DNA from 3 places in the Pseudidiomarina terrestris genome. Region 2 is predicted to be linked to each of the others. Evidence: predicted binding sites of a transcription regulator. Region 2 holds the regulator's gene; each other region holds the start of a gene.
The links. Region 2 encodes FNR, which switches genes on or off when oxygen is low (the NO sensors DNR and NnrR bind a similar motif). Its sites were predicted from a motif close to TTGATCTAGATCAA; they were not measured.
Positions count from the first base shown of each region.

Region 1: the regulator FNR is predicted to act here: its motif matches at 3,509-3,522, upstream of J6J28_RS00125 (cytochrome ubiquinol oxidase subunit I).
Region 3: the regulator FNR is predicted to act here: its motif matches at 7,467-7,480, upstream of J6J28_RS07155 (OmpW/AlkL family protein).

Region 1 is NZ_JAGGJE010000001.1:28,466-38,402, reverse strand. It holds gene J6J28_RS00145 (dipeptide epimerase) at 1-309, shown strand, start outside; gene J6J28_RS00140 (YqaA family protein) at 326-760, opposite strand; gene J6J28_RS00135 (S9 family peptidase) at 763-2,841, opposite strand; gene J6J28_RS00130 (TIGR00645 family protein) at 2,945-3,445, opposite strand; gene J6J28_RS00125 (cytochrome ubiquinol oxidase subunit I) at 3,623-5,026, shown strand; gene cydB (cytochrome d ubiquinol oxidase subunit II) at 5,029-6,030, shown strand; gene J6J28_RS00115 (prephenate dehydratase) at 6,134-6,967, opposite strand; gene J6J28_RS00110 (amidohydrolase family protein) at 7,112-8,506, shown strand; gene pbp4b (penicillin binding protein PBP4B) at 8,509-9,937, opposite strand, start outside.
Region 2 is NZ_JAGGJE010000006.1:60,017-69,953, forward strand. It holds gene J6J28_RS11995 (nitrate/nitrite transporter) at 1-1,686, opposite strand, end outside; gene J6J28_RS12000 (NnrS family protein) at 1,988-3,193, shown strand; gene J6J28_RS12005 (HesA/MoeB/ThiF family protein) at 3,190-3,945, opposite strand; gene J6J28_RS12010 (YbaN family protein) at 3,932-4,351, opposite strand; gene norR (nitric oxide reductase transcriptional regulator NorR) at 4,369-5,904, opposite strand; gene J6J28_RS12020 (hemerythrin domain-containing protein) at 6,064-6,582, shown strand; gene fnr (fumarate/nitrate reduction transcriptional regulator Fnr) at 6,592-7,287, opposite strand; gene J6J28_RS12030 (CC0125/CC1285 family lipoprotein) at 7,485-8,009, opposite strand; yybP-ykoY riboswitch at 8,128-8,324, shown strand; gene J6J28_RS12035 (TMEM165/GDT1 family protein) at 8,330-8,890, shown strand; gene yjjG (pyrimidine 5'-nucleotidase) at 8,908-9,603, shown strand; gene J6J28_RS12045 (gamma-glutamyl-gamma-aminobutyrate hydrolase family protein) at 9,586-9,937, opposite strand, start outside.
Region 3 is NZ_JAGGJE010000001.1:1,484,675-1,494,611, forward strand. It holds gene J6J28_RS07120 (putative bifunctional diguanylate cyclase/phosphodiesterase) at 1-1,315, shown strand, start outside; gene J6J28_RS07125 (sensor domain-containing diguanylate cyclase) at 1,290-2,213, opposite strand; gene J6J28_RS07130 (ligand-binding sensor domain-containing diguanylate cyclase) at 2,271-5,165, shown strand; gene J6J28_RS07135 (SixA phosphatase family protein) at 5,178-5,621, opposite strand; gene J6J28_RS07140 (hypothetical protein) at 5,780-6,031, shown strand; gene J6J28_RS07145 (thiol-disulfide oxidoreductase DCC family protein) at 6,120-6,512, opposite strand; gene J6J28_RS07150 (DUF3149 domain-containing protein) at 6,577-6,705, opposite strand; gene J6J28_RS07155 (OmpW/AlkL family protein) at 6,717-7,412, opposite strand; gene J6J28_RS07160 (DUF4199 domain-containing protein) at 7,595-8,089, shown strand; gene J6J28_RS07165 (hypothetical protein) at 8,120-8,305, opposite strand; gene J6J28_RS07170 (LysR family transcriptional regulator) at 8,427-9,326, shown strand; gene J6J28_RS07175 (amidohydrolase family protein) at 9,328-9,937, opposite strand, start outside.

The DNA of each region.
Region 1 (9,937 bases), on a different contig from region 2:
AACATCAAGCTGATGAAGACCGGCGGTATCTCCAACGCAATTAAAATCGCAGATATCTGTTCGGTGTACGATATGCAGTGCATGATCGGCTGTATGCTGGAGTCCAGCATCAGTGTCTCAGCCGCGGTGCATCTGGCGGTGGCAAAGTCCAACGTGATTACTAAGATAGACCTGGATGGTCCGTCGCTGTGTGCCTTTGATCCCGTTGAAGGTAGCGTCCGCTTTAACGATGCGGAGATTTCAATTAATGATTCACCGGGGCTCGGTATTAAGTCCGTGGCCGGACTGGAAGAAATTAAGCCGCGTTAAACTGCGCGACGTTGAGCTAATCGAGGATGGGTGCAAACCACATCTGCAGCAGACCTAAAAGCAGGGCATAACGCCCTGCTTTACTGATCCAGACAATCACTAAGAACTCCCAAAAACGCAATCTCAGCATACCTGCAATAAAGGTTAGTGCGTCGCCAATGAACGGCGCCCAGGCCAGCAACAACGACCACTTACCGTAGCGCTCAAACCACCAATGCCCGCGTTCTAACGACTTTCCTTTAAAGGGAAACCAGCGACGGTGCTGGTACTGCAACAGAAAACGCCCTAAGACATAGTTCACGACACTCCCCAGGGTATTGCCAAGAGAAGCACTCAACCAGATCAACCAGACGTTGTAGCCCATTTGCTGGGCGCTGACCACCAGCACTTCAGACTGTGCTGGTAGCAGCGTCGCCGCCAGGAAGGCGACCAGAAACAGGCTAAGGTACACGCTTACTCTTTATGGTAGCGTTTGAACCAGGCCAGAGCATGCTCAACTTTCGCCACGATCCGCGACGGCTTAGCGGTGACCCCATGATAGGCATCTGGCACGCGGACCAGGACCGTGTCGACATTGCGCAACTGCAGCGCCTGGTAAAATTGCTCGGTTTCCGCCATCGGTGTACGGCGGTCCAACTCACCGGTGAACAATAACGTTGGCGTTTTCACGTTACCGACCAACGAAAGTGGTGAGCGTTTCCAGTAGTGCGCTAAATCCTCCCATGGCATTGCCGGGAACTGGTTCTGGATCTGGCCTACCGAACTGTCTGCCGTCAGCGTCTTGCTGACCCAGTTGATCACCGGGTTAGTCGCGGCGGCTGCATTAAACCGATCCGTCAGGCCCACCGCATAAGCGGTAGCGATACCACCGGCAGAACCACCGGCAATATAGAGGTTGTTGGCATCGGTAATACCCATGTCAATCAGCTTATCAAGACCGGACATATGGTCGGCGAAATCCCGCTCTGAGGAATAAAAGCCATCCAGCAAGTTGGCGAACTCCTTCCCGTAAGAGGTGCTGCCCCGGTAGTTGACGTAAAGCACAACATAGCCTTCCGCTGCGTAGCGCTGATGCTCGATACCAAACACCGGCCCATAAGACGCATGCGGGCCACCGTGAATTTCAACGATAGTCGGGTAGGACTTACCGGCTTCATAGCCTGGCGGCAAAATATACCAACCCTGGATTTCGGTACCGTCGAAAGACGATTCATAAGTAATTTCACGAACTTCGCCAAGCTCGCGATAGCCAAGCACGTCACTGTTAAGATCCGTGTACTGATGCGTAGCACCGTCCATATTTACCGCAACATTGGCAAGGTCATAAGCACTGGCATGGGTATAGGCAACCGCGCCCGTTGCCGGGGCAACTGAATACATACCACTGGTGTAAGGTCGGCTGACGTAGGTACCACCAAGACTGCTGACACGATCCTTCATTTCACCGTTGAGGTTCACTTCAGCGACCTTGGTTAAACCACGATCCGTGTACTGAACGGTCAAGCGCTGATTATCAATCCACAGCGGTTGCTCCAGTGAACGGTCGAGATCGGTTTTGACTTCACTCAGGGCACCACTTTCCATATTTAAACGATGCAAGGTGGCATTGCGATAAGGAACCGGCGCATTGTCGCCGTGCAAGAACGCCAGCTGCTCGCCGTTCGGAGACAGGCTTGCACTGTATTCATCACCGGGCAGATCCGTCAGTTGCTCCAGGCTGTTATCGGCAAGTGTTACGGCCCACAGATCGCTTTCGCGGGTCTGGTATTCCCAGTCTTTGGTACGGTTGCCAGAGAACACAATCCGTTGATCATCCTCAGCCCAGACCAGCGGCCCACGATGTTGGAAAGGCCCATCGGTGATCTGGCGCGCGCTGCCGCCATGACTTGGCACGACAAAGACCTGATTGTAGGCTGACTTCACTACCCCACGGCCATCACGCTGATAAAGGGTGCGTTCTACAATAAGCGGAGTTTTTCCCCACTTTGCTTTTTCCGGCTTACTCGGCGTGTGGACGCTCTTGGCAAAATCAGACTTCGGTTCTTCTACTGACATCATAAATGCCAATTGCTCGCCATCACGGGACCACGCCATTTGACTCGGACTATGGGCCACTTCAGTAACGGGCGCGACGCGCTGCTCTTCAACCCAGAACACATGGATCTGGTTGCGCCCGGAGCGATTCGAGGTAAACGCCAGCCGCTTACCATCAGGCGACCAGGTCGGGTTGCCGTAGCTGTGCTGATCGGCAAATAGCGGTGTGTGCTGCCCGGTGCTGGTGTTGATGACCCAGAGCGCTTTGCGGGTGCCATCGGTCATGATGTCAAAGCTGTTACGGACGTATGCAATGTGGCGACCATCAGGAGAGATCTGCACATCATTGGCATACTCAAGAGCAAATACATCCGCCGCTTGCAACGGCATTTTCAACTTCGGTGTGGGTTGCTCATCCTGTGCCATAGCAGGCGCCAGGAAAAGCGCCGAAGCAAGGCATAGGCTTACAGCTGTAGGTGTTAATTTTTGCATTGTCATTGGGCTTCTCGTTGGTCTGTGAGTTTTACTCTAGTACCAACGAGACTACCCAAAGGCAAGGGGGAATAGCAACTTAACTAGACCAAACTCTCAGTTTTAGAGATTAATCGTTGCCGCTTTTACGGGTCAGTTTATCAAGGTAACCCATGGCAAAGGCCGAACCGACAAAGGTCAGGTGGATAAGCACGTACCATTTAATCTTATCGATGCTAATATTTTCCGCATTCATGAACACTTTCAATAAGTGAATCGACGAGATGGCAACGATCGAGGCGGCGACTTTATTTTTTAAGCCCCCTGAATCAATCTTACCCAGCCAGGCCAGCTTTTCAGTGTCACCACTGATATTAAGCGTGGAAACGAAGTTTTCATAACCACTTAGCATCACCATCACCAGCAGACCGCCAACCAGCGCGATATCAATCAGCGTCAGGGTCAACAAAATCAAGTCGACTTCGGCCATGGTAAAAATCAGTGGGATGGCGTGGAACAGCTCCTGAAAGAATTTCACTCCCAGCAGCATCACAGCGATACTCAGGCCAAGATAGATCGGCGCCAGCAACCATCGCAAGCTATACATTAAGTTTTCAACGATACGTTCCATGATGGGTCCTGTCTGTCATCTTCAGTCTGCAAGTTTAACGCGGGCAAGCAGGACTTGCCATACTTGAGGTAGGTCAATCGATAAATAATCGTCTTACAAAATTCATGGTTTTAGCCTGTCAATTCCTCTGAGACTACCTACAATTAAGTAGATCCTAAAATAACTGGAGAGTCTGGCATGATTGAAAGTCTTTTCTCCGATGCGGATGCACTCCTGTTGGCGCGTATTCAGTTCGCGTTCACTGTTGCTTTTCACATCATTTTCCCAGCGTTTACCATTGGTATCGCCAGCTACTTAGCGGTGCTTGAAGGGTTGTTTTTAAAGACTCGTAACCCCGTTTACCAGAAGCTGTTCCGTTTCTGGCTGAAAATATTTGCCGTTGCATTTGGTATGGGCGTGGTCTCTGGCATCGTTATGAGCTATCAGTTTGGTACCAACTGGGCTGTATTCTCAGACAAGGCCGGCCCGGTGATTGGCCCCCTGATGGGTTACGAAGTACTGACTGCATTCTTCCTTGAAGCAGGCTTCCTCGGTGTCATGCTGTTTGGTATGAACCGTGTGGGCGAGCGCTTACACTACTTCGCCACCCTTATGGTGGCGATTGGTACTGCCATCAGTGCCTTCTGGATACTCTCCGTCAACAGCTGGATGCAAACCCCGGCAGGCTTTGCCATGAATGATGTGGGTCAGTACGTCGTCGAAGACTGGCTGGCGGTCATCTTTAATCCCAGCTTTCCCTATCGCCTTGCCCACATGCTGCTGGCAGCCTACCTGACAACCGCCTTTGTGGTGGGTGGTGTTGGTGCCTGGCACCTCTTGCGTGACCGCAGTAATGCTGCCGCGCGCAAAATGTTTTCCATGGCCATGTGGATGGCACTGCTGGTGGCTCCGCTACAGGTTTTCGTCGGTGATTTACACGGCTTAAATACTCAAGAACATCAGCCGGCCAAGGTGGCGGCGATGGAAGGCCATTTCCAATCGGAAGCACGCGCCCCGCTGTATTTATTTGGCCTGCCGAACGAGGAGACCGCCGAGGTGGATTACGCACTTAAGATTCCCGGACTCGCCAGCGTCATCCTCAAGCACGATATCAATGCCGAAGTCACCGGCCTGGATGCCTTTCCGCGCGACGAATGGCCGCCGGTCACGATAGTTTTCTGGGCCTTTCGAATCATGGTCGGACTAGGCCTGCTTATGGTGGTGATTGGCCTCTGGGCTGGCATTCAGCGCGCCCGCGGTAAACTCTATCAAACTTCATGGCTGCATAAATCGGCTCTGCTGATGGCGCCATCGGGTTTTGTTGCGGTCATCGCCGGCTGGATTGTCACAGAGGTTGGCCGCCAACCCTGGGTCATTTATGGCTTGTTACGCACCCGTGATGCGGCATCTCCAATTGCCGCCGAAGGTGTGGGTGGCAGCTTACTGGCCTTTATTGTTGTGTATTTTCTGGTATTCGGTGCGGGCACCGTGTACATCCTCCGGAAAATGGCAAGCGACCCTGAGCAGGTTCACATTCCCGACTACGCCAAGCCTAAAGCGGCGGGTATGGCGGCTGAACGACTCATGCACGAGGAGGACTAACCATGGATTATGCACTCATCTGGGCAATTTTAATTGCGGTAGCGGTGTTCGCCTACGTCGCGCTCGATGGTTTTGATCTTGGCGTGGCAATGCTCTTCCCCTGGTTCAAAAAAGAGGAAGATCGCGACATCATGATGAACACGGTGGCGCCGGTCTGGGATGGTAATGAGACCTGGCTGGTGCTCGGTGGCGGTGGCTTACTGGCGGTGTTCCCGCTGGCTTATGCGGTGCTCATGCCAGCCCTGTACATGCCAGTCATTGCCATGTTGCTGGGCTTGATCTTCCGTGGCGTCGCCTTTGAATACCGCTTTAAGACCAAAACCAGCAAGCATCTGTGGGATCTGTCTTTTATTCTGGGCTCACTGGTTGCCGCCCTTAGCCAGGGCATTATGCTGGGTGCCATGTTGCAGGGTATTAAAGTCGTTGACCGCTCCTATGCCGGTGGCTGGTTTGACTGGCTAAGCTGGTTTTCAGTGTTCTGCGGCGTTGCGGTGGTCATCGGTTATGCCCTGCTCGGCTCCACCTGGCTGGTCATGAAAACTGAGGGCCAGCTGCAACAGAAAAGCTATCAATTAGCTTTTCGCTTCGCGCTGGGTTTAGTCGCCTGTATTGCCTTCGTCAGTCTATATCTGCCATGGCGCGACGCGGCTATCGCCGATCGCTGGTTTAGCTTCCCTGCCTCCCTCTGGTTATGGATATTGCCGGTGGTGTTGGGGTTGGTAACCTTTGGCCTTTTGCGCGCCTTGAAAAAACAGCGGCATGTCAGCCCTTACCTCTGGTCGCTTGGCCTTTTTCTGGTGGCGTTTCTCGGGTTCGCCGTCAGTATCTTCCCTTATCTGGTGCCGCGTGCAATTACCTTATGGGAGGCCGCTGCGCCCGACAATAGTTTAATATTCCTGCTGGTCGGTGCTGTCATCCTGTTGCCCATTATCTTTGCGTACACTGGCTACACCTATTGGGTCTTTCGTGGCAAAACCCGCGCTGATGCAGGGTATCACGACTGATGCAAAGGCAAAGCTGGCAACGCCTGGGCTGGTTCATACTGCTGTGGTGCCTCGGCGTGGTCGCCGTCACCGCGGTTGGACTGCTGATCCGATGGGCGCTGCTCTAAGCGGCGCCCGCATCCGGATAACTGCCCAACACCATAACTTTATTGCGCAGCTGGATCAGGGTCAGCGCTGCGCGAATGGCGCTGTCGTCGCGATGCCCTTCACATTCAATATAGAAGTGGTACTGGCCAAACTTCTGCCCAGTAGGCCGTGAAACAAGTGAGGTCAGGTTCACCCGATAGGCCGCGAAGACCTGCAAATGTTCCACCAGAAGACCCGGATGATCGGTATCGTCAATAATTAATAATGAGGTTTTGTAGGTCACCTGCGGCTGCCGCAAGCTCTCCTGCAGTCCCGGCATGCGTACGGCAACAAAACGGGTTTCATTATGGGCGTAGTCGGTAATGTCATGTTCAACATGGACAAAGCTATGTTCGCCCAGACAATGCTCCGGCACCACTGCCGCAGCCGGTTCACGGCTTTGTTCCAGCAACTGTAAGGATTCGCTGTTACTGGCGGTATTCATAATGGGTACGTTATAACGACTCAGACACTCGCTGCACTGACCCTGTGCAACAAACTGGGCGTAAATTTTGGTGGGCATATCGTGATTGGCTACGAGGGAAAAGCGCACCGGAATACTCAGCTCATCGATGATCTCCAGCGGCCGCTTAACGAAGGTATCAATCACCGGCGACACCATCCCCTCCACGATATTTTCAATCGGCACCACCGCTATATCTGCATCATCAGGCAGCGCCTTTAGCACCCGGCCCAGTGCAGGATAGTACTGCAGAGTGTAGTTGGGTAACTGCTGCGCATACTCAAGGGCTGCCAGTTCCGAAAAAGTACCTGCGGGGCCAAGGGTTGCGATTCGTGCTGCGGTTTTCATAGTGAGCGGTGTCCTCCTGATTTCACTTGTTAAGGTAAACAGGAATGGCCACCTTTACTAGTGCTTCGTGGCAAAAGCATGAATAATTGGTGACCAGCGGTTTATGTAATATGCTGAACAAAACCACTCAGGTAAGGACCCATCATGTTGCGCATGTACAAAACTTTACTGCTTAGCTTTAGTCTTTTGCTGTTGGGCTGTTCCGAAGCGGCTGATGTCGCCCAGTCACAGCCGGCGAATGGACAGTCGTCAGTGCCTCCAGATACGCTCGTGACCAATGTGCAGGTGGTGATCTGGCAGGAACAACAGGCACAACTGCTGCGCAACGCCAGTATTGCGATTAAAGACGGTGTCATTGTCGATGTCACTAGCCAGCCCGACCCGATGTTGACCGCTGCCGCTACAGAGATCATTGATGGTAAGGGTGCCTATGCCCTAGCCGGCTTTACCGAAATGCATGGCCATGTACCTGCTGCAGTCAATTTTGGCGGTATGCCCGAAACGTACGCCGACGACATGTTGTTCCTGTACATTGCCAATGGCGTTACCACGGTGCGCGGCATGTTGGGCTACACCCGGCAATTACAGCTAAAAAAAGATATCGCTTCCGGCCAACGCATCGGTCCTAACTTATTTCTCGCCGGACCAAGCTTTAATGACAGCACCGTTGCGTCACCAGAGCAGGCTGCTGCGCGCGTGCGCGAACATGTTGCTGAAGGCTGGGACTTACTCAAGATTCATCCTGGTCTGGAACTTGCTGAATACCGTGCTGTGGCGGCCGCCGCACGCGCCGAGGGAATTGACTTTGCCGGCCATGTGCCGGTTGCGGTAGGGATTGATGTGGCCATGGCCGAAGGCCAGCGCACCATTGATCATCTTGATGGCTATCTGCGATATGTCGATGCCAGCAACCGTCCGATCACTGCCAGCGAGCTCGATGCACTGGTCGAACTGACACTGGCACACAATACCGCCGTGGTGCCTACCCAAGCGCTATGGGCAACCTTAATTGGTGCAGGTGATGCCGTTGCTCTGGCCAACTATCCGGAGCTGGCACTGGTGCCTGAACGCGTCAGAGAGGGCTGGTTAGACTACTACCCGAGCCGTGGCTCGAGTTATTTCAACACCGACAACGCGGCCGTGCAACAGGACAATCGCCGCCAGCTGCTGCAAGCGCTGTATGAGGGCGGCGCCACCATTATTTTCGGCACTGATGCGCCGCAGCTGTTCAGTGTACCCGGCTATTCTATTCATCATGAAATCCGCTATATGCAAGCTGCGGGAATGCCGTTAGAGGCCATTTACTACAGTGCGACAGTGGCCGCTGGAGACTACTTTGGCGACGATGACAGCGGCACCAGAATCGGCCATATCGACAGCGGCTATCAAGCCGATTTCATGTTGCTTAAGGACAATCCGCTGGCTTCAGCCGCAGCCTTGCAGGAACCACAAGGTGTGATGGTGCGCGGTCAGTGGTTTGACCGCGCTACCCTTGATGCGCGCATTGCAGAAATACGCGCACGCTATGCCAGTCCTTAGGCTTATTTCGCTTCGAGAATAGCTTCGTAAATGGCAGTCATCAGGCTGCCATAATTTCCCGTCTCAAAGCTTTTGCCGAGAAATTCAACGGCGCCGTCGACTTCCGTGGTCGGGCTGTGCCGCGCATTGGTCAACAAGATAATGCCTAGGTCGAGGGCAGGGTCGACCACGGTCGCAGTGCCCGTCCAGCCGGTATGACCAAAGGCCTGATGACTGGCATAAGGACCAAAATGCCAGCGTAACTGGCCATCGGCCGCGCGTCGCCAGCCCAAGCCAAAGGTGCGCTGTTGCTGATGCGGCTTGGTAAAGGCATCCAGTACCGAAGCTTCAAACAGATGCACATCGCCGTAGCCGCCGCCATTTAGCAAGGTTTGTACCAGTACCGCTAAATCCGGCGCGGTGGCAAACAAACCGGCATGGCCCGCCACTTCGTCCATAGCATAAAAGGCTTTCTCATCATGGACCTCGCCCTGCAGCGTATAGGTCCGCACCCCAGGGAAATCGACCACGCCACCACGGGTATTGCCTTGCAGCTCGGTAGCAGCAATCTCACCCGGACGACGACCTTTGCGCAGCGGCGCGAAAAGTGTGTCATGCAGACCTAAGGGGACATAAATGTTCTGCTCAACGTACTGATCCAGCGGCATTCCGGTAATCCGCTCGATGATGGTACCCAGCAACATGAAATTGGTGTCACTGTAGGTCGCGCGGACACCATTGCCGACATCAAAGGGCACCTTGGTGGCCATCAGCCGCTGCGTTTTTTCTTTTTGCAGCGAATAGAAGCCTTTACCAAGCTTGTTCTCCGGATCAAAGAAATGCACCTGCGGGGCATAGCCAGAGTGATGGTTGAGTAAATCTTTTACGGTTCGTGCTTCACGTCCATCGCCGCGGTATTCAGGCAAGTAAAAGTAAATCGGCTTATTAACATCCAACTGCCCACGCTCGACCAGTTGCATCATTGCCATCGAAGTTGCAAAAGCCTTGGTATTTGACGCCACATCAAACAAGGTACCCGGCTGCATTGGCGTCGGCGCAGCCAGTAACTGACCCTGCTCATCGTAACGGCGGGCATAGCCATAGGCGCTTTGTTTAATGATTTTTCCGTCTTTCACTACGACCAGTACCGCACCCGGAAAACCTTTGGCGATGTCGGCTTCAATCAGCTCATCCACCTCATCAAACCTGCCCTGATAGTCTGCTGTAGCATCAATCAGGCGCGGATAAGGAATTCGCACCTCCAGCGTCGCATCCGCCGGTTCAACAGCTTTGACATGGAAGGTGTTGATACCGTCCTGCGTTCGCCGATGCAGCGAATAATCGTAAGTTTTTCCGGCCCGCAAAGGTGTGGCGATATTCAATGTTTCACCGTTGACCTCGAGTACTGCGGTCAGATCCTGCTCCGCGGACAACAGCAGCTCACCACGCCCG
Region 2 (9,937 bases):
ACACAACAGTGCCAGTATCAGCATGATGATGTAGGGAGTGTCCGGACTTTGCACGGCAAAGCCAATCCAGACACAAGGTATCAGCAGTGACGCGGTAGACAACGCCGTCCAGCGCCGGCCGCCAAAGATCGGCACCATGAAACTGTAGAAGATCCTCAGCGTGGCGCCTGATAGCGCCGGTAGTGCCGCCAGCCAAAAGAGTTGATTGGATGAATAGGTAAAGCCAAGTTGCGGCATTTTTACCACCAAAATACTCCAGATGGTCCAGACAGCGAAGGCCAGGAATAAATTAGGAATCGAAATCCACAAATTACGGCTGGCGATTTTCTTGCCTTTGCTTTCCCAGAAGTCTTTATCTTCGGGACGCCAGTCATCAAGGGTGTAGTAGTCGGGCGTTGAAAATTCAGGCAAGTCGGTCTGTTCCACATCGCCACGGAATTCGATACGTTCTGCACGGCGTATAGAAAAGTGCATCCACAGTAGCGAAATAATGGTGATGCCAAACAGCAACATAAACACACTTTGCCAAACGCCAATTACGTCGTTGAGCATACCGAAGGTCAGCGGCAGCAAGAAACCACCCAGGCCGCCGATCATACCGACAACACCGCCTACCGCACCGACGCTTTTCGGGTAATAAACCGGAATGTGTTTAAACACCGCGGCTTTACCCAGTGACATAAAAAAGCCCAGCACAAAGGTGAGGAGTACAAAGGCAACCAATGTGACTTCAAACTGGAAGCGGATGGGGCCGTGAACACCTTCGACAATGTACTCGGTTGGCGGATAGCTCAGCATAAAGGTACAAATTGCCGAGGCGATAAAGGTCCAGTACATCACCCGGCGAGCGCCGTATTTGTCCGACATCCAACCGCCAAGTACACGGAAGAGCGAGGCTGGTATGGTGTAGAGGGCAGCGATCAGGCCGGCTTCTGTGATGCTGAGATCGTAGACTTCCATCAAATAATGGGGCAGCCAAAGAGCCAATGCCACGAAAGCACCAAAAACAAAGAAGTAGTACAGACTAAAGCGCCAGACCCGCAACTCGGCTAGCGGCGCCATTTGCTCCAGGAAGGTTTTCGGCGCCTGCGCGCGACGTTGCTGAGTCAGCGGATCCTCTTTGGCGAGTACGATAAAGGCGATGCCCATAATACCGATAACGGTGGCATAGACTTGCGCCGCACCCTGCCAACCCAAGGCTACCAGCAAAAAAGGCGCGCCAAAGTTGGTTACGGCTGAGCCAACGTTACCCGCGCCAAAAATTCCCAGTGCGGTACCTTGCTGCTTGCTGTCAAACCAGGCAGAGGTATAGGTGACACCAACGATAAAGGCACCACCGGCCAGGCCGACACCCAGAGCACCCACCAGCAGCATGGCGTAACTGTTGGCAAAGGTCAGCAAGTAAACACAGAGAGCGGTGGTGAGCATGAGCACACCAAAAACCCAGCGACCGCCGAGTCGATCGGTCCAGATGCCGAGGAACAGGCGACTAATGGAACCGGTCAGGATGGGCGTTGCCATCAACAGGCCCAGCTGTGTATCCGTAAGAGCAAAATCCTCTTTTATCTGAATACCGATAATGGAAAAAATGGTCCACACTGCAAAGCACAGGGTGAACGCAAAGGTTGAGAGTCCGAGCGCGCGGTAGCGGTCGAACTTACTCACTTGCGATTGTGGTGTAGGCATAATCATGCTCCTTTGGCACGAGATTCATGTTCTGCCTCAAGTCTACTGAAATAATCGGTCACTGATAGCGGTCAAACTGGCTTTGAATCAGTCGCTTAACTGCCCTCTACCGCTTTGTGGTTAGGTCTTCGCCCGGGCGCAGGGGCGGCAAAATCAAGGCCATTTACCACCAATGCAGTAGTGGCTTTGCCAGCAGTAAAGTACAGATGTTTTAAAGAGGTATCTCCAGGAAATCCTACTGGAATTTAGTGGTTCCTGTGGTATAAACATAGATACAAAATGTATGTTTAATGGTGAGCTCATGCTGCAAATTACCGACCTGCAAGTAGAAGAAAAAATGTGGCCGCTGCTGCGGCAAGCCTTCCGTCCGATGTTCTTACTCGGCGCCACCTTTAGTGCTTTGGCGATGATGCTATGGCTATGGGTACTCAGTGGCTCAATTCAGTTGCCGGTATTTGGTGATGTCATGTTCTGGCACAGTCATGAAATGATATTCGGCTTTGTTGCCGCCATCATTGTCGGCTTTTTACTGACCGCCGTACAGAATTGGACGGGGTTGCGTGCCACCCATGGAAAAGCCCTTGGGATACTGACACTGGTCTGGTTATTAGGGCGACTGGGTCTGTTATTTGGGGCGTTCTTGCCGCCTATTGTGCCGATCGTCATCGATCTCGCGTTTTTACCCCTGGCTGCAGTGCTGCTGGCGATGCCGTTAATCTCGGTGAAGCAACAACGGAATTTGTTCTTTGTTCCGGTGTTACTGCTGCTCGCGCTTTGTAACGCGCTCATGTACTACGGGCACATGACCGGGCGCTTCGACTTGCAACAGGTGGGCAGCCAAAATGCGGTTATTCTGATCACCCTCCTGATGGCAATCGTTGGTGGCCGGGTGTTACCTATGTTCACTGCAAACGGCACCATGACCGAAAAAGTACAGCCCATAGTCTGGCTTGACCGACTGAGCTTAGGCAGCCTGTGGCTTATCTTCGCTCTGCAAATTACCCAAATAAGCAGTTTGCTCAGTGGTACGGTGATGGCAGCCTTGTATGCTGTAGCAGCGGTATTGCTGGCAATCCGCTGTGCGCGCTGGAAGATCTGGATCACCTGGCGAGTGCCCCTGTTGTGGTCGTTTCATCTGGCCTACTGGTTCCTGCCGGTTGGTCTGGGGTTATTTGCTCTGCATCATGCGACCGGCGAGGTTAGTGTAAGCACTGCCATCCACGCGCTGACCGTGGGTGCCATGGGCAATATGATTCTGAGTATGCTGGCGCGCGTATCGCTTGGGCACAGTGGGCGTCCTCTGCAGCCGAAGAAGATCATGTCAGTGGCGTTTTTGCTGGTCTTTGTGGCAGCACTGTTGCGGGTCTTTGCTGCCTGGCTGTGGCCGCAGGACACCTATCATTGGTACCTCTACGCTGGCGGAGCCTGGGTGCTCGCCTACCTGATTTATGTCGTGGTCTACCTACCGATTCTTACCCTGCCGCGCGCCGATGGCCGCCCTGGCTAACAGCTGCACACCGGGCAATCCGGATGGCGACTGAGCTGGAAGCTTTGCCAGTCGCCATGCAGCCCATCGTACAGTAACACGCGTCCGGCAATAGGTTCGCCGACGCCAGCCAACAGCTTCAGTGTTTCCACACTTTGCATGGCACCGATGACCCCTACGACGGGCGCCAGAATACCAGACTCCATACAGCTGAGCTGCTGCTCACCAAAGAGTAAGCTTAAACAGCGGTAGCAAGGCCCCTTACCTTGGTTTAGAAACACGCTGAGCTGGCCTTCGTAACGAATAGCTGCGCCAGACACCAGCGGTACCTGAGCCTCGACACAGACGGCGTTTATGGCGTTCCGGGTGGCCAGGTTGTCGCAGCAATCCACCACGCAATCGTAATTGCCGATAAGCTCCGTTAAGCTTGCCTGGTCAAGGCGTTGCTCCAGAACTTCAATGCTGGTATCGGGGTTGAGTGACTGCAGACGCTGGCGCGCGGCAATCACTTTGCTCTGGCCAATGTCGTCCTGTTGGTAGAGCAGTTGTCGCGGCAGGTTATGGTGGTCGACACTGTCGTTATCGACCAGGGTGAGCTGGCCGACACCGCTGCCCACCAGATAGGGCGACAGCGCGCAGCCGAGACCGCCCATACCAACGACCAGTACGCGGCTGGCCAGCAGACGTTCCTGACCGGCCATATCGAAACTAGGCAGCATGACATGACGGCTGTAGCGAAGTAACTGTTCACGGGTAAGCTCAGGGAGTGTCATCGTCAGAAACCTTCTCGGCTGGGATCGGCTGTGCCGGCGTATGTTCGGGGCGCAAACTGAGCCACACGGCAACGATCAGCATAATACCAATGACAGTAAGCTTGACGGCCAGATGCGCGGGACTAAAGCTCAACATGATGGCGCTACCTGTCATCATCACAATGGCAATGACCTTGGCTTGTCGTTTCACCACGCCATAGCGACGCCAGGCAATAATTTGCGGCCCGTACTTGGGGTGCGCCAACAGTTTCGCTTCTAAAACAGGCCAGCCTTTGCCGCCAGCCCAAGCCGCCACGAGTAGAAAAGGCACCGTCGGCATAATGGGCAATAACAGGCCAATAACACCTAACAACAGACTTAAAACGGCTAGTGTTCGCCACAGCAAAATTTGCAGTATGACCGTCATTCCTCTCCCTACCTGAACTATTTCAAACCCAGTCGCTGTGCGAGTTTATGTAAATTACTTGGATCGACCTCTAGTATACGTGCGGCCTGCGTCCATTTATAGTCCGCTTGTTTTAACGCGCGCTCTATCAGCTGCGTCTGCAACTGTTGTACAGCATCGCGCAGGTTTAAGCTGGTGGTGGTTAGGGTTTCACTATCGACTTGATAGCTGGCGGTGGGTGCGTTCGGCAAATCCAGAAGCTCCGGAGCGATACTGACAATATCAGTCCGCTCTGCCCCCTGGCTTAAGGCCTTGATGGCCGCGCGACTGACCGTGTGCTCGAGCTCCCGTACGTTGCCCGGCCATTGGTACTGGACCAGGGCATGTTCCGCCGCAGAACTTAAGCGCAACGCCCGCAACCCAAGTCGCGCCCGGTTGAGCTCAAGAAAGTGACCCACCAGCAGCGGAATATCCTCGCGCCGCTCACGCAACGGCGGGATGGGCAGTGGGTATACGCTCAAACGATGGTACAGATCCGCGCGGAAGTCGCCGCTTTTTACCTGTTGCTGTAAATCCCTGTTGGTTGCTGCAACGATGCGAACATCGACTTTATGCGCGGTATCGCTGCCAAGGCGCTGGATCTCGCCATTCTGCAAAGCCCTTAGCAACTTCGCCTGGATCGCCGCAGGTAACTCACCGACTTCGTCCAGAAATAAGGTTCCGCCGTCAGCGCTATCGAACTTACCAGCGCGCTCGGTGGCCGCTCCGGAAAAGGCGCCGCGGGTATGCCCAAACAATTCACTTTCGGCCAGCGATTCAGGTAACGCCGCACAATTGACGTAGACCAGAGGTTGTTTACTGCGGCTGGACCAGCGGTGCAGTTGCCGTGCAAACAACTCTTTACCAACGCCGGTTTCACCCAGCAGCAAAACCGGTAGATCAGCACTCGCCACCACTTTCAGCTCTTGTAAAACTTGCTGCAATGCCGTGCTGTGGCCGATGATCTCCGAGCCCGTACTGGCTTCATTCTGCAACGCAGTTTCGCCATCGCGCCGGCTACTGCGCAGGGCGCGGATACTTTGTTCAATCTGGCCCATGCGAATGGCAGCTTCGACCAGCAAACTGGCACGTTGCAGCTCGCGCATGGCGTCGGCATCAAAGGTTCCCGGTTGCAGGGCATCCAGTGTCAGCGCGCCCCAGCACTTCCCTTCCACGTACAAGGCAATGCCCATGCAATCGTGCACGGCAAGATGGCCATCAGGACTGTCCTCAATCAGACCGTCATAAGGGTCAGAAAGCTGACTGTCGGGCTCAAAGCGGACGGTATCCCGGGCTGCCAGGATAGCGGTCAGCCGTGGATGTTGCTCGGTAATAAATCTACGGCCCAAAGCTTCGCGCACCAGCCCGATGCTGGCGATAGGACGCAAAACCTGCTGATCTTGTTGCAACAGGACTACGGCACCGCAATGAAAATGACGACGCAGCGTGGTAACGAGCTTTTGCAGACGTACCACGGCGGGTAATTCAGTGACCAGGTCGGCGACTAAGGTCTCAAGTAACGACGTTTCATGCATGGTGAAATCAACCCAATTAGGCGGGAAAGACCCGCTCAAGAATGGGTTTAATTTACCATCGCTGATTAAAAGTCTATATAAATCAGAGTGGGTAGATCTGGCATTTAAATTGCACTCATTAAGTGAAATACCATTATTCATTTGCATGAGGAAGCCACTATGCACCAGCAACTTATCGACCAATGGCGTTCAGCGCCAACCCAGGAATTGATTCAACACATACTTGCGAATTTCCATGAAAAACACCGGCGGCAGCTTCCTGAGCTGATCCAGTTGGCGCGTAAGATTGAAGATGTCCACAACGACCACCCGCAGTGCCCAACGGGGTTGGCGGACTTACTCACTGAGATGAGTAATGAACTGGAAAGCCACATGATGAAAGAAGAGCAAATCCTGTTTCCCATGTTAGCTGGCGGGATTTATCCCAGCGGACCTATTGCCGTCATGGAAGAAGAACACGGTGAGCACGATGTCATGCTCGGTAAGCTGTCACAACTGACTAACCTGGGCATGACACCACGGGGCGCTTGCGGCAGCTGGATCATGCTGTATGAGGGAACTCAGGAGTTGATTGCCGATCTGCAGCAACACATTGCGTTGGAAAACGAAGTGCTGTTTCGCGAACCTCAGGCAGCGCCGCAGCATGGCACAGATTTTTGCTGCGGCTCTTGCCAGTAACCGGGTTCGTTAAGACGCCAGGGCGCGAAGGCGCTCTGGTTCGGTGATGGCCACCAGTTTGTTTTGCACTGCGACCACACCGTCATTTTGCAGTTGGGTCAGAATTCGACTGATGGTCTCTACGGACAAGCCTAAATAATTACCAATATCAGCCCGGGTCATGCTCAGACGGAATTCACGACTGGAGAGTCCGCGTTGCTGAAAGCGAGATGACAATGTCACAAGAAAATTCGCCAGACGCTGCTGCGCAGTGTGGTGGTTTAAGGTTCCTAGCAAGGTCTTGCTGGCGTGCAGTTCGCCGCTCATTACCCGCAGCAGCTGTTTACGTAGCCCCGGCAGCTCCGCCGACAGCTGATCCAGCGATTGAATCGGAATCTCACACAGCATGGTGGTTTCCAGAGCTTGAGTGTAACTGCGGTGTTGACCGTCGATAAGACCGTCAAAGCCGATCAGGTCACCGGGCAAATGGAAATCAATGATTTGTTCACTGCCCTGACTGTCCAGGGTGTAGGACTTTAATGAACCGGAGCGGACCGCGTACAGGAACTTTAACGGTTCACCGCTGTTGATCAGGATGTTCCGTTTCTGCAGCGGGCGGTGCCGTTGAATCACCGTATCCAGCTTTTCTGTTTGCTCGGGACTGAGTTGATACGGCAAACAAAGTGTCGCCATACTGCAATTTTGACAATGAATGTGAGAGGTCATCGTTTCCACCACCAGGACTTGATTTGCGTCAACGACGCGTGAGGTTTCACAGTATACGTCAGTTAGTTAAAAATTGAACGCATCACTAGGGAGTAGGGGTATATTTCCTCTTTAGGGGTAGCTCAGTGCTTGCTAAGAAAAAGGGCGCGCAAAGCAGAACTTTGGCGCCCTTCGACAAATTACCTTCGGTAACAGAACTAGCTGTCTGATTTTTTCGGTTGCAGGTTCGTCACCACCTCAGAAGCATCGTAGCTGTAATTGGTATCCGGTTGCTCGCCGTTACCCATTTTAATATCGAGCGTTACGACGATGTCGCTGTCGGTTCGGCCACCGACATGAATCCCGGCTGTGTAGGCCGTGCGTGGATAGTAGCGAGTCTCACAGCGAATCGCATTACAGTACGTGACCATGTCGCCTGACATAGGATATGCGAAATCTGCGTTATGCACGGTCTCTTTATCGACTTCGGTCTCACGATGGGTAATAACAAACCAGTCGTAATCGTTCTGCAAGGTGACTTCTGCTGCGCGCAGCAATGCATAGTTGTTTGCCGCACCTTTATCGGTGCCTCGCGCTTTAAACTTCACCTTGTACTGAGTGTCGGTGAGTTGGGTTTCCGTGTACCCGTAGCCACCATCTTCAGCAGCCCGGTAGTCAGGCTGGCTTGAGCAGGCAGCGAGCGAGGCGACTGTACTTATCAATAGCAATTGCTTCAAAGTCATAAACAGATCCTTTTGTTGCCATTCGAAGTTTATTCACAATAAGCTTAGTAAAAGCATTCGGATTTTTCATATTTCAAAACGAAAAGTTTGCGTAAGTGCGTATCGGTTAGTTAAAATGGCGGCCGTCTTAGGGGAGTAGTCGACTTTTACCTGCAGCACTGCAGGTAAACAGTGAGTGCGTCAACATAATTGAGCCCGCATTGGCTCATGGTGTATTCGTTCCGGGCCACCGGAACTGGCAAGACCTAAGGTAAAGAGCAACCGCTAACATGGCGGGGGTTGCTGTTTGCCTTAGTGAAATTGGCCCGCCGGAGTACATCATGGAAGCTTTCCTTACCTCGACACTAACGGTGGCACTGGCAGAGATTGGTGATAAAACCCAATTACTAAGTTTAGTCCTGGTCGCCCGCTACCGACAAAAATGGCCGATTATCATCGGCATCATCGCTGCTACCCTTATTAATCACTTCGTTTCTGCATGGTTTGGCCAGTGGTCCGTATCCTGGTTGCCCGCTGATTATGCTGGCATCGTTATTGCTATCAGCTTCATCGCTATTGGCTTGTGGGTGTTAGTGCCCGACAAACTGGCAGACGAAGAAACCCGTTGCTCCTGTTACGGTGCGCTATGCGCCACCTTTGTGCTTTTCTTTCTGGCTGAGATTGGGGATAAAACCCAGATCGCCACTGTAGTTCTGGGCGCCCAGTATGCTAGCGTGGTCTGGGTGACTCTGGGCACCACCTTAGGTATGCTGATCGCAAATGTCCCTGTGGTGTTGCTCGGCGGTAAACTTATGCGCAGAGTGCCGCTAGATACGATGCGTTATGTTGCCGCGGCAGTTTTTGTTCTGTTGGGTCTGGCGACCCTTTGGTGGAATCTTTGATAAGGACCAGGTAATTGATGCCTAGTAAATTACAAAGCTACGACTGGCTATTGTTTGATGCCGATGAGACCTTGTTCTCGTTCGACGCCCACGCGGGGCTGCAACAACTTTTCCAGGGGTACGGGGTCGAATTTACCAGCGAGCATTACCGTGATTATCAGGCGGTAAATAAGCCGTTATGGCAGCAGTATCAGGACGGGGAAATTGACGCTGCAACACTGCAGCGGCGCCGGTTTGAGCGCTGGGCGGCAGAGCTCGAGGTTGACGCGGACGAGCTCAACTCAGGGTTCTTAGACGCCATGGCGATGATTTGCCAGCCGCTTGAAGGGGCCAGAGAGTTGCTTAAAAAGGTGCGGCAGTCGGCTAAAATTGGCATCGTCACCAACGGTTTTACCGCACTGCAAGAAGCGCGACTAGCGCAGACGGGGCTGCGTGATCTGGTCGATTTGGTGGTGATCTCGGAACAGGTGGGCACGGCGAAGCCTGATCCCAACATCTTCAGTCATGCGCTCGATTTGATGGGGCAACGTGACCGGGAACGGGTGCTAATGACTGGCGATAATCCGCACTCTGACGTGCTCGGTGCCCAGCAAAGCGGTTTGCATTCGTGCTGGCTGAATACCCACGGCGTAGCTTATCCCTTAGCAACTCCGCCGCATTACACGGTACGCTCCTTGCCTGAGCTCGATGAGTTGTTAACCGCGCCCGCGTAGTTCTTTCGCTTTGTTCACCAGCCAGCGGAACAGACGCAACTGACTGGGCACATAAAATAAGTATTCAGGATGCCACTGTACGCCAACGATGGGATGATGACCGGTGCTCTCGATGGCTTGTGGGATCTCGTCAAGGTCATGAGCGACGATACGCAGGTCGTTACCCACATCATGAACCGCCTGATGGTGCAGACTGTTGACCCGCAGCTTACGCTTTTTGACTATGCTGGCCAAATCGCTATCGCCGCGAACAAAGGCTTGCTTGGTGGGCAATAGGCCCGGGCGGTTATAAGTATGTTTGCGACGGTCGCGAATGTCATCGAACAAGTTCCCC
Region 3 (9,937 bases), on a different contig from region 2:
GCGTAACTTATCTGAGCGGGATAGTCTGACACGGCTGCTGAACCGACATATGTTTGGGCGCGAGCTTGCCAGCGAAATCGAGTTCGCTGATGACAACGACCAGAGTCTGGCCCTCGTGGTTCTCAATATTGACGGTTTCAAGCAACTCAACAGTACGGCAGGCAGTGACGTCGGCGACCGTTTTTTACAGAGCGTTGCCTCACTATTACGGGATCACTTCAAGCAACGTGTTTTACTGAGCCGTTTTGGTGCTGATGAATTTGCGATAGCAATGCCTGTCACCGCCTGGCCTGACCAGGTTCTGCCACAGGTGCAACATCTACAACAGTTGATCCAGACCATTAGCATACCCGAATTGCCCGGTTCAGCACTTTCCGCTTGCTTTGGCCTTGCCCGCTTCCCTACCGATGCAAAAACCGGCGAAGCGCTCATCGATTGCGCGCTGACCGCCCTTGAAGAAGCGAAATCAATGGGCAGTAACCGGCTACGGGTTTATAAGACAGAATACGGTGAGCATGCCTCTAAGCGCACTAAGTTGCTATTTGACCTGAAAGCTGCCATCGCCAATAAGAAACTTAGCGTGGTTTACCAGCCGCAATTCCGACTCGATGACCACAGTATCAGTGGCGTTGAGGTCTTAGCGCGCTGGCATCACCCGGAAAAGGGGCTCATTCCACCCGACGTATTTATTCCCCTGGCAGAAAAACACGGTCTTATCTGTGAAATTACGGACTTTATTATGCAGACCGCAATCAGCGAGCTGCTGCAAGCAGAATTACTTTATCGGCCAATTCCACGGGTTTCATTTAACGTCTCGGCGGCAGATTTCAACACCAACCAAAGCTCGCAGCGTTTTTTACACAATCTGGCGGAGTTACCTAAGGATGACTGGTCAGTGGTTGAACTAGAACTCACCGAAACCTCAGCATTATTAAATCTGGAAGGCGTGAAGAATGTGCTTCAGGTACTACGTGAGCGTGGCGTGCAGGTGTCGTTGGATGATTTTGGCACAGGTTACTCATCACTCAGCACCTTGCGTCTGCTACCGATACAGGAGCTTAAGATTGACCAAAGCTTCGTCCGTGATATCGCCAGCAATGCGCATGACGCACGGTTAGTCAAAACCATTTTAGCTATGGCAAAAGCATTACAACTTCGAGTGGTCGCCGAAGGTGTGGAAAGTCAGCAGCAGGCACGTTATTTAGCTAATGAAGGCTGCCAGGAAGTACAAGGCTATCTGTATGCTAAGCCTATGTCACTGCAAGCTTTAAAGTCCTTTGCTTCGAATATCAAAGCGTCAGCTGCGCAGCGGTGATCTGATTTTTGCCCGAGCGTTTGCCTTGATACATTGCGGCATCCGCGACTCGCAAAATAGCTTCGACGGTACATTCCCCTCGCACAGCCAAATCAGCATCAGCGCAGTGGCAAATACCAATAGACACACTCAGTTCCCAGTCATTTTCAGCACTGACTTTAAGAACCTGCTCGCGCGCGCGCTCCAGAATCACCAGACTATCCTCTAAGCTGGCTCCCGGATGAATGCTCGCAAACTCATCGCCACCAATCCGAGCCACAAAATCAGTGCCTCGCGTAGCTACGCAAATGCCATTGGCAATAGCTTGCAGAGCTCTGTCGCCGGTATCGTGACCAAGGGTGTCATTCAAGCGTTTAAAATTGTCCAGATCAATCAAGGCAACACTGAATGTATGATGGCCAAGTTTCAGCTCTTCAATATCCGCGGCCAGTTCCTGGTAAAACGCCCGGCGATTACCAACACCGGTTAAAAAATCCGTGAGCGCTTGTTGCCGTTCAAGCTCGAGCTGACGCCGAATTTTCTCTTCTGTTTCACGGTTCTGGCTTGCATCGCGAATAAAGGCAATGGCGAATGACTCACTTTTTACGGTAACGTGGCTGAGCATGATATCAACGTGAAAGGTATCACCGTTTTTGCGCTGACCTAAAAAACGAAAGCCGCGACCCATAGGTCGGTTCTTTTGCGAATTAAAAAACTGTCCAACATGGGATTTGTGTTGCGCCCGGATACCTTCGGGAAGTAAGTTATCTAATTGCGAACCTAGCAGCTCATTGTGTGGATACTGGAACATTGACGCGGCCAGCTGATTGACCAAAACAATAATGCCCTGTTGATTGACAACAAGAGCCGCGTCAGGAATGATTTCAATAAGTTCGCTGAGGTCGCGTTCGTCTTTCATTGCTTATAATTCATGCCGATTGTACCGATAGCCTAAGCTTAACGGAACTTGATACTAATGCCCATAGCGTACCGACAAGTAATTACCCTGGTGTTGGCAATTTTTACGGTCTGCACCGTTAACGGAACTGAACTTGATGCCCCTCCGCTGGGGGATCGGGCACTGCGTGTTTGGTCCACTAACGACGGGCTACCTCACAACTCAGTCAATCACATCACCCAGGACAGCCAGGGCTACCTTTGGATCGCCAGCTGGGAAGGTCCGGTGCGTTTTAACGGCCGCAATTTTGAATTATTTGCAGAAGAAACAGGCCTGCCCGACCCAGGCTCGCTATACGTTGCCGAGAACCCTTTTACGAAACAAATGATCTCGACCGGCACCCGTGGCGGTGTGAGTTATTACCAAAGCTCCCCCACCGGCGGCTATTGGACGCCCCAGCCGCGTGTCTTTGACCGTGTTGATTACGCTCTCTTTGTGTCTATAGATTGCACCTGGTACGCAACCGTCAACACTGGTGTTGTCCGCGAGTGCGGTGATACCCGCACCCAGTACGACAAAACCCAAGGCTTGCCCAGCGCTAAAATCCTTGAGTTGGAGCAGGACCAACGCGGACGTATCTGGGCTGGAACAGATGCGGGTGTAGCCTATTTCGATGCGCAGCTTAATCGCTTCAGAACTCTCGAACAACTTCCTCAAGGCTACAGTTTTGGCATCGTTGCCGCCCAGGACGGGGCGATTTATATCAGTATTGGTCGCGCCATTTTTGTCGTCGACCCCGATGACTTAAGTGTTACAGAGTGGCCGGCTCAGTATCCAAGTACCATCACCGAGCTCTATCAGGCACCCGAGGGTAGTTTCTGGATTGGCACGCACGAGCACGGCATCTCCACGCTGACACCCTCATCGCCGCAAATGGTCACAATCGCGGAGGGCCTGCCGAATAATCACATTCTCAGTATCTTCATGGATAGTGAGAATACACTTTGGGTAGGCACCCATCGCGGGTTAGTGCAATTTCGCAAGGCCCAGTTCCATAGCCATCATGGCGAAAGTGGTCTAGGTTACGACTACGTCAGAGCGCTAACTGAAGCTCCTGACGGCAGTGTACTGGTCGGTGGTCTGGGCGGCATAAAACGCATCAAAGATGAAGCCGTGTTACCTCTCGATACCAGCAGTAGAGTGCGCTCGGAAAGTATCCTCAGTTTCGCGTATGACCGTGACCAGCGGCTTTATATCGGCACTTATACCAACGGACTTTATGTGCTGGAAAACGGCAGGGAAATCGCACACTACAATGAGAACAGCGGCTTTCCAGGTAACGATATTCGTGGCTTACTCATTTCCGGTGACGGTTATCTTTACGCAGCGACGTCTGTTGGAGTCCTGAAGAGTCGTATGAATGACGATGGGACCCTGGCTACACCTAGCTATTTTGGTGTCGATGACGGGCTGCCAGATGAAGTAATTTATGCCCTCCACCAGACGCGCAGTGGTGAGATACTTATTGGCAGTATGCGCGGCCTATCTAAACTTTCCAATGGCAAAATTGAACCCATTGACGTGAGTTCAGTCAGTAACGCTGAGTTTATTTTTGGTTTCTATGAGGATGAAGCGCGTATTTACATCACCTCCGACCGGGGCTTGTTGGTTTACACCAAAAAGCTGGACAGGTGGCAGGTTTTCGACGCAGACAATGGACTACCGACGATTAAGTATTTTGATGTCATCCGTGATCACAAAGGTGACCTTTGGCTTGCTTCAGGACGAGGCTTAATTTATGTGGCGGCCCAGGACTTTGACTTTGCTATAAATGATGATAACCCTGCGACCCCCCTGCCCCATACGTTTTATCAACACCATCATGGCCTGGCCAGTGCCCAAATCAATACCGGTGGACCGCCAATGCTGGTCACCAAAGACGGAGAACTCTGGGTGGCAACTTCGCGCGGTGCAGGCCATTACAGTCCCGCACAAAGCAAGGCGATTCGACAGACGCCGCCACAACCAGTGATCGAAAAGGTCATTAGTGACGGCCATGCCATTTCGGAAAACACCTATCTTGAGCCTGACAGTGGCCGTATCGAATTTCAGTTTGTCGGCTTGGGTTATCAATACTCGGAAAGCATCCTTTACCGTATGCAACTCGCGGGCTATGACGAGGACTGGGTCAAGCCAACAGGCTCTCAGCTCATTGCCTCATACACAGAGTTACCTCCGGGGGCCTTTATTTTTCAGGTTCAGGCAGCTTACCCCAATGGCGAATGGAGTGATTCAGCAACTTTCACTGTGCACAAGCTGCCTACGCTCTGGCAGCGACCGAGCATCTGGGTGGCGTTGGCTTTAGCGTCATTACTGCTAGTTTGGCTGGCGTTTCAACTGCGTATTTATACGGTTACCCGCAGTAAAGAGCGGTTACAGCAGCTGGTGCGTGAGCAGACCGAGACGTTACAGCAACTGGCACATCAGGACAGTCTGACCACACTTGCCAATCGCAGAGCTTTCGATGAGCTATTGCGGCAAAAGGTTGCACAACATGGTGGGCAACAACCTTTGGCATTAATTTTAATGGACTTGGATCACTTTAAAGAGGTAAACGATCGTTATTTGCATACCACCGGTGATCAGGTTCTCAAGCGCGTGGCGAGGCTTATCCGTGATTCAGCACCCGAAAGTGACATGATCGCGCGCTGGGGCGGAGAAGAATTTGCCATCTTACTTTCTGGTGCACAAACAGCAAACCTGGTGCCCATTTGTGAGCGCATCCGTACCACGTTGATGAACGCCGACCTCCACGACCTGGTCAGTAATCTTTCTGTAACTGGTAGTTTTGGTGGTGCAACCTACCATCCGGGTGAAACCGCAGCTAGCTTGATAAGGCGCGCGGATAAAGCCCTTTATCGCGCCAAACATAATGGCCGCAACCGGATTGAGATTGCCCATCAGGAAGAGTGAGCAAAGCCACGCTCACTCTTTTTCTTCGATCATTGGGATCATCAGACGATGCAAGCGGGGCTGCCCGTCCCGAAAATGAAGTAAAAACACATCGCCGTATTCCTTTTCAGTCATGCTTTCAACCTCCACACCGAGGGCGCCAACGATCCCAGGTACTGTATTACTGTGCCCCACGACCAGCGCGGTTTGCTCAGCGGCCAGCAGTTTCTCTACCAGCACCTCTCCATCACCCGCCTTGTAGTTCTGCACAGCCAGATCAAAACGCTTTGCCACCGGCTGAGCGGTCTGCTCTGTGCGCTGAAATGGTGTGCTGTAGACCGCTTCGAGATCCAGTTTGCTCAGCATCTCCGCAAGTAGCTGAGCACGCTGTTTGCCCTTACTGTTTAATGCAGGGTCACTCTCGGCAACGGCTTTTTCTGCGTGCCGAACGACGACGATTGTAAAATCCTTGGCCATAACTGAACAGCTCCCTAGTAGTGCCACCATTATCAATATAATGAGTACTAAACTGCGATTCATCTTTGATCACTCTTATTTTTAATTGACACGATTTAGCCGTGCGCCTAAGGTCTTAATGTTGTTCCACTTTCTTAACAATAACAAGGACAATAACTATGGATCATCAAGGTTTCGATAGCTCAAGCACTGTCAGTGTCGGCGAGTGGATGCTGACGCTCTTGCTCACGTTTATTCCAATTGTAAACATCATCGCACTGATCATTTGGGCATTTTCAAGCGGTACTAAACCCTCTAAATCAAACTGGGCCAAGGCTACGTTATTGTGGATGCTCATCGCAATAGTACTTGGTTTTGGTATGGCAATGCTCGGTGTCGGTTTTGGTATGATGGGGATGAACAGCTACTGATAGTAGGAGTGAGTGAGTGCTCCCGCGAGCGGAGCACCCGCCGCTTAGTCTAACAATCCCTTGTTGACCCTACCTCTATACTGCGGCTTTATTCATCCAAAGAACAAGGCAGACAGCGCTCTTTACCTGTGATTAATTTGGAGAGTACGTTTCGGTGCCTGGCAAATCCCAGATAACCTTTGTCCGCCAGCCAGCGTATACCCGGCCAGCGCAGCGGCGCAACCAGCCAGCCACGTCCGACTGCAGACCAGGCCGCATAGGTGACATCAAGTCCGTAAATCATCTTGCCGTCAGGAGTTAACCCGTGCAGTATTCGGTTGGCTTCGGTGACATCGATCGCTGGAAAGCGCACAGAGAAATTGTCAGCCCAGATACTTTCAAACTGAATCTTGCCCTGTTTATCGAGAGCCTTGAGATGGCGCATTTCGCGAACGCACAGAGGGCAGCCCCCATCGTAAAATAAAATTAACTTTGCAGACAAAGGCTGACCTCCGTTACGAACTTTCGTCACTCAGTAGTGTTTACGGAGGTCAGCAAAACTTTGATCACGCTGATTCAGACATTTTTGAGATGAAATACACCGCGTAAAAGATGCAAATACCAAGCAAAATGGCTAAACCGGTAAAGGGAAAGAAAATCACCGGATCAGTGAAAAACGCTTTTAGCAGTTGCATGATCTGCCTCCTTAAAAACGATAACGAATTCCAAGCATGGCCACAGTCGGATCAATATCCACCGCAGCAGAATCAATGGTCGTGCCGTTAATACGAACATCTGCGACCGTATCGATAGCCATACGACTGACCATCAAATGCAAGCCCCAGCGCTCGGTCATTTCGACATTTACGCCAGCTTGCAGCGCATAGCCCCAGCTGTTTGAAAGTGCTAAATCCACACTGTCATTTGCTGTAACCACAGCCAGATCCGTCAACACACTTGCCAGTTCCGGGCTCACCTTTTCCTCAAAGAAAGTCGTGTAGTTAACACCTAGCCCAACAAAGGGGGCCACACGTTCGCTGCCGATGTCAAAATGGTATTGCGCCAGCAAGGTTGGCGGTAAATGTTTGGTCTCACCAATTTTTAAGCCTGCCAGGCTACCTGTGCCGTGGATTTCGTGTTTGAAAGGAGTGGCCGCGATCAGCTCCAGACTCCAGTTTTTATCCAGCTGATAATCAAAGGTGATCCCAAGCTGGGTATTATTATCAACACTCACTCCTGTGCTTCCGCTGGTCATGCCAGCGACGCTTTCAATGACAGGTAACGATGCACTATCATCATTTGGCATGACGCCAATGGCACCGACGTTCACTGAAATATCCGCGGCTGCAGGCCCTGCAAAACCTAAAACCACTAAACTACTTACTAGCAACGACTTTTTCATACAGCACTCCTTAGTTAATCTCCCTGTATTTTATAAGGTTACTCCCTGTAAACTTTGATCCTGATCAACTTTTTGCCGGCGATGATGAGAGTTTTTCTTTTCCGCTTTTTCGAACTATTATTGAGCTAGAGCCAAGTGAAAGAGTCATGCCGCATCGACTCATAAAAATAAGGAAACATGCGATGCTGAAGGAATTAAAATGGGGTGTGCTTTTCTCCGGAGCCATTCTGGTGTGGTTACTGATTGAACGCCTGACTGGACTGCATGATGAGCATATTGAATATCACGCTTATTTTACCAATCTCTTTGCCGTCGTCGCAGTCGTCATCTATGTCTTGGCATTGCGTGACAAACGAGCTTCGCTGCCTAACCAGGAAATGCGCTGGATAGAAGGTTTTCTTAGCGGGGTCATCATTGCGGTGGTCGTTGCCGCGTTATCACCTTTGCTGCAAATCATTGCGCACTATCTCATTTCGCCGGACTTCTTCGCCAATATGCAGGCTTACACCATCAATGAGGGGCTAATGGAGCCAGCGGCAGCGCGCGAGTACTTTAGTCTTGAGTCCTACATCATCCAGTCTGTTATCGGCGCACTACTTATGGGGGCCGCGACTGCTGCCGTCGTGGCGTTCTTTTTACGCACCCGAGATCGGGATACCTCACGGCACAAAACCTGATTGTGCCGTGAGGCTGGACGCCTGATGCAATTAAACGGGTGCACAGCAACACTGCTGCGCCGTTGGATGGTTCACCAGCTGCTCCACCAGCTCATCATAGCCATGCGGCTTAATTAACGGCTGTTTGAACTGGGCTACTTTATAATTGCCCTGGTGGACCATGGTGCCACGTGATAATGAACCTAAAGCTTTTAAAAAGTCTTTTGAGAATTTCATGTCGGTCTCCAAATAAGTGTTGGTTTGTTTAAGCAAGATAAGTATATTGTTTCCGTAGAATATGATTAGACCCGATAAGTGAAAATCATTGTTTCCTACGGAACACAATAAGGATGCCGAGATGCTTGACCGATTTGCCGACATGGCCATTTTTGCAGCGGTGATGGATACTGGAAGTTTTACTCGTGCAGCACAACAACTTGAGCTTTCTAAAAGTGCCGTCAGTAAAGCGGTGGCGCGTCTTGAAACAGAACTTCAAACTAAATTACTGGTGCGTACCACGCGCAAACTTTCGCCAACAGTTGCCGGTTCAGACTTTTATCAGCACTGCCGCGAAATCGTGCAGGAAGCCGATTTGGCCTATGAGCATATCGGTGCGATGCGCACCACGCCAAGTGGTCGCGTTACTCTGACCGCTCCGGTAAATTATGGAGCGACACGAATCGCTCCCTTAATACCGCATCTCTTAGCCACCTATCCCCAATTGGACGTTGACTTGCAACTCACCAACCGGCTCGTTGATCTGGTCGGTGAAAAAGTCGATATTGCGATTCGATGCGGCGTGCTCAAAGATTCCAGTTTCTACTTTCGCCGGGTAGCTCCTTTATCGATCGTGTTAGCCGGATCAAAAGGCTATTTTGCCAGCCACGCTAAGCCCAAACACCCGCATGAACTCAGTTACAAGTTTGGCCTGCACCAGTGCATCACCGATAGTGCTAAAGCTGCGGATAAGCTGTGGCGCTTTTACGAAGATGACCAACTCATCCAGGTAACAGTTAATGGCCGCTTTGCGGTATCGGACAATCGTGCCATGCGCGCGGCACTGCTGGCTGATCTGGGGTTGGCTTATATGCCCAGCTACTCGCTAAATGAAATGATCGCTGCGGGGCAAATTGAAACTGCACTTGATGATTTTATGCCGCAACCTGTCCCGGTGCATTTACTCTACCCTGAACGAAAATACACCACGGCCGCAGTGACCGTGGTGCTTGACTACCTCCAGCAACAACTGAGTCAATAACTCAGTCGTTCGCCTCTGCGTAGCTTAAATCTTCGATCTTATGCAGCTTACCGAAACGCATCACCTGCTTGATGGAGCGATAGGCCGCGACATCGTTGCCGGGATCTTCGCTTAACACCACCAGGTCCGCGTTTTTACCCACCTCAACTGTACCCAGCGTGTGTTCCAGGCCCAAAGCCTTAGCGCCATTTTTGGTCGACATTACCAGCACATCAGCCGCTGGAATTCCGGCCGCCTGCATATTCTTCATTTCAATAAGCATTGACGGACCATGGAACATTCCCGGATTCCCTGCATCTGTACTGGTCGCAATGGTGGCCCCGGCCTCATGCAGTTTGCGCAAATTATGTTTGACGATGTATTGCTCTTCTCCATAAAGCAAAGTGTCACGGACAAACGCTGAGGAGCTTACGTTTTTACTGTAAAACTCGGCCATTTTTTCATGTCCTTCAGTGACCAGCTGCCGCGTCCTTGGATCGATGCAATGATTTGGGTCATAAAAGTCAGGTTGTTCGCCAAGCAGAATACTGAGCGTCTGTAACGAGTTGGTATACCCGAAACTACTTGTCGGCTCATAGACCACGTCGTTCTTAACCATGGCCTGAACAAAC